Regions from separate parts of the Dehalobacter sp. CP genome, predicted to be linked through region 1. Evidence: predicted binding sites of a transcription regulator. Region 1 holds the regulator's gene; each other region holds the start of a gene.

What was found. The regulator CtsR, encoded in region 1, represses protease genes until heat stress. The targets are predictions, from matches to a motif close to AAGGTCAANNAAGGTCAAAT.
Region 2: a site for CtsR is predicted at 1,843-1,862, ahead of clpP (ATP-dependent Clp endopeptidase proteolytic subunit ClpP). Genes of this name have one in related genera too.
Region 3: a site for CtsR is predicted at 1,888-1,907, ahead of AAH944_RS06565 (DnaJ C-terminal domain-containing protein). Genes of this name have one in related genera too.

Annotation. Positions count from the first base shown of each region.
Region 1 is NZ_CP157399.1:358,300-361,582, reverse strand. Features, by position in the region: gene AAH944_RS01755 (ATP-dependent Clp protease ATP-binding subunit) at 1-24, opposite strand, end outside; gene AAH944_RS01750 (protein arginine kinase) at 56-1,123, opposite strand; gene AAH944_RS01745 (UvrB/UvrC motif-containing protein) at 1,120-1,644, opposite strand; gene AAH944_RS01740 (CtsR family transcriptional regulator) at 1,659-2,132, opposite strand; gene AAH944_RS01735 (hypothetical protein) at 2,318-3,109, opposite strand.
Region 2 is NZ_CP157399.1:2,625,055-2,628,337, reverse strand. Features, by position in the region: gene AAH944_RS13065 (MGDG synthase family glycosyltransferase) at 1-710, opposite strand, end outside; gene AAH944_RS13060 (Hsp20/alpha crystallin family protein) at 904-1,353, opposite strand; gene clpP (ATP-dependent Clp endopeptidase proteolytic subunit ClpP) at 1,917-2,546, shown strand; gene galU (UTP--glucose-1-phosphate uridylyltransferase GalU) at 2,791-3,283, shown strand, end outside.
Region 3 is NZ_CP157399.1:1,284,568-1,287,850, reverse strand. Features, by position in the region: gene clpB (ATP-dependent chaperone ClpB) at 1-633, opposite strand, end outside; gene AAH944_RS06565 (DnaJ C-terminal domain-containing protein) at 810-1,799, opposite strand; gene AAH944_RS06560 (diacylglycerol/lipid kinase family protein) at 1,964-2,899, opposite strand.

The DNA.
Region 1 (3,283 bases):
CTTTTGCGTAAATTTTCTTGACATTCTGATCCTTCCTTTCCAAACTTATCGGCGTTTAATTTACATTCTCACTCATTTTGTGATGGTAGATTCCACGCACAAAATTAGCTCTTTCTGCGTTAATATGATAAGCATCCAGCTGCTTATTGAGATTATATTGCAGACATCCCTGCATTGAGTTGATCAAGACAGACACGAAACCTGCAGAAACTCTAGACAAAATGCCCATATCAATGCCCAGCCGGTCCTCCGATAGAAGTGAATAGATCTCTTCCGTTTCAAGGATCCTGACATTTTCCAAAGTCCCCCGGGCCCTCCATACTTTGTCTTCGACGATAAGCGGAGATTCTTTGCGAACAACTTCCCGCATCTGGACTTCCCGTTCCATCAGCTGCCGCGTCACCGCATCAAGATGTGCCAAGGTGTCCTCTTCACTCTTACCTAACGTAACCTGGTTGGATATCTGAAAGATATTTCCGAAGGGCCTGGAGCCTTCACCGTACAGGCCGCGTACTGCCAACCCAAGCGAAGTCAGGGCACCCAGAACCTGCTGGACCTGATTGGTTAGCACCAGGGCCGGCAAGTGAACCATTACGGATACTCTCAGGCCGGTTCCAACGTTGGTGGGACAAGTCGTCAAATAGCCAAGCTTTTCTTTATAAGCAATATCCAGATGCGCTTCCAGATAATCATCGACCAATCCTGCAAGATGCCAAGCTTCCCTGAGGCTGTTCCCCGGCATCAGCACCTGAATTCTCAGGTGATCTTCTTCATTGACCATGACTGCAATTTTATGGCTTTCGGACAAGGCCAGACCGCGTGCATATTCAGTCTCGTTAAAACCCGGGCTGACCAGATGCTTTTCAATCAGTACCTTCTTCTCCACCGGAATAAGCATTTTCAATGGAATATAAACAAGCTTTTCCCCTTCAGCGGTAAAACCGTCCAGAACGCTGGAAATCTGTGCTTCAATTTTTTCGGCATCATCGTGGGACATGACGTGAGGGAAAGGATTGTCCGCGATATTTCTGGCCAATCTGATTCTGGAACTCAATACAATCGGAATGTCCGGCGTATCCTTCATCCAGAAGCTGTCTTTGGCAAGCAGTTCCCGATAAGTCATTTGCTCTCACCTCCGACAGTATTCTCCATTTCTTTAATCCGGTCTCTTAATATAGCTGCCTCTTCAAACTTTTCTGCTTTTACTAGCTCCAAGAGTTGTTCTTTCAATTTGACTATTTCCTGTTTGTTTCGGAACGAAGCGCCTCGTCTTACCGGCACTTTCCCGACATGCATCCCTCTTCCATGGATCCGGCGCAGGAGCATTTCCATTTGGGGCTCGAATTCATCGTAACATCTGCTACAGCCCATTTTCCCGGCTTGCTGTATCTGGGAAAAAGTTCTTCCGCACCCGGGACATTTTCCGGGCTGGCTGTCTACGATCGTCTGATCATACTGTCCTGCCGGATTTACCCCAAATAATGCCTGTAAAAAATCCGATACCATTCCAGGGTAGAGATTGAAGCCGGTACCAGGCGCTTTCTGCGCACATTCCTGGCAAAGATGAAGCTGCGCCGCCTGTCCATTAATGATTTTGGTCAGATGAACCACAGCCTCCCGTTGTTGACAGTTCTGACAAAGCATTGCTATCCCCCCGATCAATCATTAACATCGTCCCGGCACATATTCGCCAGTATTTCTTTCATCATACGGGCCCTAAGCGTAGAAGGCAAATTCGTCACTCCAACCAAAAGCCGGTCGGAAAAAATCGTTTTTACCAAGATTGCTTCTCTTTTGGTGAACAGATCTTCTTCTCTGAGTCTGTCCACAAGATTGTTGGCCCGATCCTGGGAAAGGTCATCCCCGATGAGTTCCGACATGAGTCTCTGGAATTTACCCTCAGGATCAAGTCCCAGCCTAACAATCCTTAAATAACCGCCGCCGCCTCTTCTGCTTTCAACAAGATAGCCGCGTTCTGCAGTAAACCTCGTTGTAAGAACATAGTTAATCTGGGAAGGAGCACATGAAAAGAAATCAGCAAGATAACCTCTTTGCAGGACAATGTACCCAACTTCGGCCTGCTCTATAATCTTTTTGAGGTACTCCTCGATTCTGTCCGCCAAATTACTCATCGTCATCCATCCTTATTTCAATGTTGACCTTTGCTGACTTTATGACCTTTCTTGACCTTTGTAACTATTTTAACCCTTTTTGATCATTTTGAAAACTATTTTATTTAAAAAAACCTATCCGAAGATAGGTTTTTATACTCGCTGACTACAAAAAATTTAACATTGCTGTACTTAACGAAAAGTCCTCAATCGCTGATAAACAAATACCACAAACCGAAGGTGACCGCTGCGACAATCACAACCAGAATAACAAGCTTTAGTCCACCAAAGCCGCTTTTCTGTTCGAACTCAAAATCTAGGTCATCGTCATCGTCTGCACTCGGGTCATTTTTACTGTTCATGATATAACTATTTAAATCAGAAAAGCGGCTTCTTTCTTCCGCCCCTACTTCTGTTTCCTCCAGAGTACCCAGATCAGTCGGTCTTTTCGGGATCATAGCGGTATCTTCTGCGTTGTAGGCTTCATCAGCTTTATTCAAATCATCCACTGCCTCAGTATCAGCAAGCGGGCTGAAGCTGTTCGGACTTGTTTCCGCCGGATCATTGATTTCGCTTATACCCTCTATTCCATTAAAATCATCTTCCAGGGAAGCCGCTTGGGAGATAAACAGTCTTTGCAGTTCATCCTGCCCCGAATTTTGATCACCAAGCAGAATTGTTCTGATCTCCTCATTGTCTTCATCCGAATCTCCGGCAAAAACAGGCCCTGCTTCCGCTTGATCCTCTTCCGGAGACTTCCCGGCCGTCCGGCCATATTCTCCGTTGGTCTGGTCAAATTCCCCGGTGTTCTGGTCATACTCGTCCATAGCACTGTCATTAATATCAGCCTCATCTTCAAGACTAAACTGCCTTCTGATGCTTTCCGCATTTTCCTCGGACAGTTTGGGCTCTATATCTTTCCAATACAAGCCTCCCTCCAACAACTGCCGGAGTTCCTCAGGATCAAGCCAAATCTCTTTTTTCTTATCATTTTTCATTCTAATATTTCCCCCACAGGTTGAAAATTCAGTCGAGTAAAGTATTATAAAGTATTATTTAGTAGTTCTACAAAGAAATTGTTTATCCTTCGTGCCGTATTTCTCAATTCAGATAAAATTTGCATCTTATCTTTTTCAGGATAAAATAGGATTAATAACTTTGATTAGAGAAAG
Region 2 (3,283 bases), 670 kb from region 1:
GTCCAAAGCTTGCGATTGCTTCCGCATACGACCAGAATGCGAAGATGATGCGGGTTTTCCATAAGCGTTTTCAGGCATTTTCTGATATAGGGGATGCCCATGCTCCCGCCCATGATCAGCAGTGTAAATACATCATTGTTTCTGACAAGGCGGGGCTGGCGGAATTCTTCACGTACCGGAATGCCGAAAATGTGTATTTTGTTTTCAGGAACACCTTTTTCCGTAAGCGTATCCTTGGTGTAAGGTGAACCAACAATGTAGGCATCAACAAAACTATTCACATAAAACTGATGGGCCATATAATCTGTAACCAGTGAAATAAAAGGCAGATTTAAGCGTCCGGATGCTTTTAAATAGGAAACAACACCGACATGAAGAGGATGGGTGGTAATAAGCAGGTCGGGCTTGTACTCCTGAATCAGCTGTTCGATGACACTATCCATGGCCCTGTTTAAAATTCTTTTGACATTTTTATTTAAGAACTCATTATAGGTAATCTTATATAGTTTACCGTACATTTTCGGTAATCTTGTTGCGAGTATATGATAACCGTCATCGATAAGGGCTTCCATGATCCAGCTTTCTTCTTTTTTTAAGGGTTCTACAATCCGGACGGAATAGCCTGAAGCTTCAAGCTCCTTTTTCAGACAGTCTGCGGCCTGATTATGTCCGTGTCCTGTAGACGCAGAGAAAATCATTACTTTAGGCACGAATATTCTCCCTTCAATTAAAAGCATAAGATGCTGAAAGTTATCCTTATACATTATAACAGTTTATGGTCGATAACCAACAAAAATTTATTTATTATTTTTTGGCAAATAGGAATAACCACACAAGCGACTTTCTGGCAGGAAGACATAAACGACCCTATGATTAGTCTGTGGGCCACAGTTTCGAGATCTTCTAATGCTGAAAGTCAATCTGTACAGACTTTTTCTCCCTGCTGTCTGTCTTGGGCAGGAATACATTCAGAACGCCGTTTTTATAAATTGCCCTGACATTATCAATAGAAACGGCCGCTGGAAGAGAGACGGAGCGGCGGAATTGACCGGTATACCTTTCTTTTTTGTGTAGGCGATCTTCCTGAATCACGTGCTGTTCGCGGTTCAAAGTGCCGCTGATGGTTATCATGTTGTTTTCAATCTGAATGCTTACATCTTCTCTTCTCTGCAGTCCTGGCAGATCGCAGGAAACAATGATCTCTTCGTCGGTTTCATAGACGTCGGTAAATGGAACGGCCAAGCGCGGAGCGAACTCATCTTCGAAAAGATTAAACGGTAAACTATAAAGCCTATTGATTTCACGGCGTAATTGATCTGCATTCCGCATTGGATGGAACGGTAAAAGATTCATACTTTCAAGCCTCCAGTACAATTATGGGATTGATAACAAGTACTTTTTTTCAAGCATACTAGTACAACATTCCCGAAATAAATACTCAAATAGATGATTGCGTTAAACTCCCGGGTTGGCCTGTGCGCCACAATTCCGCTTTCGGCTGTTGCGCCATCCGTGGCTTGTCGCTCCTTGCCCTCCATGGCGCCGCGACATTAGTCCATCCATGGACGTTAAAGCCGCGCTCCGCCTCCATGCTCCGCTTGACGCTGGAATTGTGGCCCCCAGACCTCATTTAGGGTAATCAAGCTTGTATGAATGATTTGAGCAGGGAATTTGAGAACGTCGTACTAGGATTATTTTAACCGGAAAGATGATATGTATTCTGTTCGGATGTTTAGACAAACGCACGATTGGTAATTAATCAAAATAATATGAAAAAATCATCATAAGAAAGAAATCAATGATAGAACATAAGCAAAGAAATGACCAAAATTTGCCCAAATTATTTGACCTTTATTGACCTTTGTAATAAAATAGAGACATATCAAAATTCACAATCAATGATGGAGGGAATAAATATGAGTTATCTTATCCCGATGGTAGTTGAACAAACGAATCGCGGTGAACGTTCTTACGACATCTATTCTAGGCTCCTCAAAGACCGTATTATCTTCCTGGGCGGAGCAATCGATGATAACGTTGCCAATGTTGTCGTTGCGCAATTGCTTTTCCTGGAAGCAGAAGATCCTGAAAAGGACGTTTTCCTCTATATTAACAGCCCCGGAGGGTCAATTACTGCCGGGATGGCCATCTACGACACGATGCAGTATATCAGGCCTGATGTACAGACCATTTGTATTGGAATGGCCGCCAGTATGGGTGCCTTCCTGCTTGCCGCCGGCACGAAAGGAAAGCGTACTGCCCTGCCGAATGCTGAGATTCTGATCCACCAGCCGTTAATTGCCGGGGGAGGTTTATCAGGGCAGGCTACAGAAATTGAAATTCACGCCAAACAGTTGCTGAAAACAAAAAACAAAATGAACAGGATTCTCGCTGAAAGAACCGGCCAGCCTTTGGACAAAGTCCAGCAGGATACGGACCGTGACTACTATATGTCCGCTGAAGAAGCCAAAGAATACGGAATTGTTGACCGGGTACTGGAAAAAGCAGCGTTGCTCGAGCAAAAAAAGAAAAACCCACTAAAATAGAATCTCTTAAAAAAACCTTTATTTTCATAAAAAAATTTGAAGAAAATTCTGGATATCGAAAACGCCTCGTTTGAGTCAATCATTTGAGGCGTTTGACGTCCACGGATGAACGAATGCCGCGGTTCCATGGAGGGAAAGGAGCGCGGCCATTCAGAAAAAAACATAAAAGTTAGATAAATTCGGCATACTAAACTCGGATTGTTCAAAAACAACCAAAGCAACAACAAAAAAAGGAGGAAAAATCTTGCAGAAAATTCGTAAAGCAGTCATACCCGCGGCTGGATTGGGTACAAGATTTCTTCCTGCGACCAAAGCTCAACCCAAAGAAATGCTGCCGATCGTTGACAAACCGACCATTCAGTACATCATTGAAGAAGCGGTTCAATCCGGTATTGAAGATGTCATTATTGTCACAGGAAGAAACAAAAGAGCCATTGAGGATCATTTTGACCGTTCTGTAGAACTTGAACTATTTCTAAAGAACGGAGAAAAGTCCGAACTGCTCGATATGGTCAAACATATTGCTGAGATGGTAGATATCCATTATGTCCGCCAAAAAGAAGCTCTGGGGCTTGGTCATGCCGTCTACAGTGCCAGAAGATTTATTGGCAATGAGCCGTTTGCCGTTCTTTTGGGAGACGACGTGATCTATTCGGATGAGCCTTGTCTGAAACAAATGATCAGGTACTACGAGCTGTATAACAGCAATCTGATTGGCGTACAGGAAGTACTGCCGG
Region 3 (3,283 bases), 930 kb from region 1:
TGGTTCGCCAATCAGAACCGGGTTGTTTTTTGTCCGGCGGGACAGAATCTGCAGTACTCTGCGGATTTCCTCATCCCTGCCGATAACCGGATCAAGTTTTCCTCTTCTGGCCAGTGTCACGAGGTTTCGGCCGTACTGTTCCAAGGCAGCATAGGTCCCTTCCGGATTTTGACCGGTAACCCGCTGAGATCCGCGGATTTCCTTTAGAACTTTCAGCAGGGCTTCCCGGGTAACTCCGGCTTCTTTCAGGGTCTTTCCGGCCTCTCCGCCGGCCTGATCAACAATGGCCAGCAAAAGATGTTCCGTGCTGACATAATCATCCCCAAACGGTTCCATCTGGTCATGGGCGTTCACCAGTACTGTTCTCATTCTCGGAGAAATGCTCAACTGAGAAGCCGCTCCCATCATTCTGGGCAGTCTCGCGATGCTGGATTTGGTCTTCTCGCTGACGCTAGCTAGCGAAATATTTAATTTATTCAGAATCTGAGGCACAACGCCTTCATTTTGTTCCAATAAGGCCAGTAGCAGATGTTCGGGTTCCACCTGACTGTTATGGTTACTTTCTGCGTTGTTTTGCGCAGCGATGATTGCCTCCTGGGATTTCTGGGTAAAACGGTTGGTATCAAAAGCCATGCGTATCACTCCTTTGAGTTAACATACCGGTATTTGTGGTAGGTCAACGGAATATATAAATAGGTAAGCATATTTGGGTCTGGTCTGCATGCCACAATACCGCTTTCGGCAGATTGCGCCCTCCATGCTCCGCTTGACGCCGGTAATTGCGGCATGCAGACCTAACTCTGGAGTAATCAGGTGTTTCTTTCCTGGCTTAATTCCTGAAGCGTACTCATTTCTTTCTCAGACATCTCTTCGGGCAGGACAAGCGTAATCTTTGCGTAAAAATCGCCGAAATGGCCCGGTTTGTTGAGAATAGGCATTCCTTTCCCTCTCAGACGGAAACTTTTTCCGGTTTGGGTGCGCGGAGGAATCTTGATGGATATATCTTCGCCTAAGGTTTTGACTCGGGCTTCTCCGCCAAGTACGGCCTTGAAGAAATCGATTTCGATGTTGGCGGACAAATCATCTCCGTCCCGGGTATAGACAGGATGTGGAATGATTTTTACCGTTAACAGAAGGTCTCCTTTGTTTCCGTTTTTCGCTCCTGCTTGTCCCTGTCCGCTGAGCCTAATTTTATTGTTATGCTTAATACCTTTCGGAACAGTGGCTTCAATTCTCCGGCCGCCGACTTCAATCATCCGTTTGGTTCCATGATAGGCTTCTTCAAGCGTAATACTGATTTCACCTTCAATGTCCCTGCCGGCCTGCGGTCTTCTGATCCTATCCGAATAATAATCATCGGAATCATCAGCATAGCCTGCTCCCATGCCAAAGATCGAGGAAAAGAAATCAGAAAATCCCCCCATGCCCCTGCCGGCACCAGAGCCAAAACCTCTGTCCCCAAATGTTTCCGCGAACTCTTCCGGCGTCATTGTACGGGTATAGCGGTTGCTCCCCGGTGATTCCTGCCAGGCCGACCAGTCAAAAGAATTCCCTCTGCCGCCGTGCGACTGCCATTGCTGGTAGTTTGCCCTTAAATCATCATATTTTTGTCTTTTGGCAGGATCGGATATCGCCTGATAGGCTTCATTAATTTCCTTAAATTTCTCTTCTGAGGCTTTATCACCCTGGTTTAAATCAGGATGATACTTTTTGGCCAGTGCCTGGTATGCTTTTTTGATGGCCTTATTGTCTGCATCCGGAGAAACGCCTAAGATTTGATAATAATCTTTAAAATCCACTGTCTTCACCACCTCAAAACTGCTTTCCTTACCCATTAATTGTATTATATGCAAAATTCCTTTAAAGGTCAATATTGGTCAGACATATATTTGTCTTTAGCTGACCTTGCAGAATCTTCGTCTATATGCGTATTCATCCGTATGGTTTTAATGTTAACGGAAACTTATACCCATAGTTTCAAACACTTAGGGATTACCCGGTATGCCTTCGGACATACCCCCGGGATCTCCCCGTCGGTTTCAAAAAGTATGGAATCCGGCATATGCAGTGCAATTTCCTTACAGCGGAACACTTGGACTTCAGGAAGATGGATATGTTGACCTTTATAAAGCAGCGGAAAGCGTGAAAAGAGCCTAGACAGCTTCATTTCTTTTATCACAACCAGATCGAACAAACCATCATCCAGGCGGGCATCAGGCGCAATACGCATTCCGCCGCCAATATATTGACCGTTGCAGACCATAAGCCCCCAGATATTCCCTTCCCAGAATGTATCCTGGTCCATTTTCAGAGAAACGCAGACGCTCTTGTACGATAGAACAGCTTCTAAAGTACTGGTCAGATAAGAGAGCTTGCTGCCCATCGCTTTACTCCGGCAATTGGTCCTGTGGACCGCTTCCGCGCCGACTCCGACATTGGATGCATTCAGAAAATAACGTGTCCGTTCTTCCCCTTCAAAATTCAGAAAGTCAACTCGGCCAAGATCAGAAAGAATGATATTGGGCTCCTTCAGCATCCTGATCAAGGCTTTCAGACCTTTTTCTTTGCCTGTTTTTATTGTCCTTACAAAATCGCCGCCTGTTCCCTGTTCAAAAACAGCCAGTTCGATATCGTCCGCAACAAGCCGGTCCTTCTCAATAAGACCATTAAGCACCTCATTGACAGTTCCGTCTCCGCCGACCGCAATTATCCTCCGATACCCTTCGTCTAGAGCCATACGTGTTATTTCTGTTCCTCCCCCGGAGCGGGAGGTCAGTGCATAATCCACCTGTATTCCTGCCTGACGAAGCCGCTGATAATACCCTGGCCAAAGTCCTTGCGTTCTTCCATTTGCTGACCGGGGATTCACAACAGCAAACCATGATTTTTGCTGGCTCATTTTCATCTTCCTATCATCTTAGTCTTTCTCGGTCTTTTTCTCGATCATTTTTCTCTGTTCATCTGCTGACGTGATTTAGTTTTCAAACATATTGTTTCGCTAATACCGAGAAATTCCCTTTATGCGCAAGAAATTATTTTTCTAACAATTCAGAATCAAAATTCTGAATTTTCTTTGGCTTTCCTTCAGTCACTATCCTTGCCAAAAAACTGCAGCATATTCATACATTCCATTTCCTTCCCCGGATCTGCGGCTATTCATAAATCAGGCCCAAATGGTACAAAATATTGATTACAATGGTTTCATCAAATAAAATAGAATCTCAAAACCAGGCATTCATTTTTTTAATGCCATAGGAAGAATCTAGAAAATATAATAAGGAGG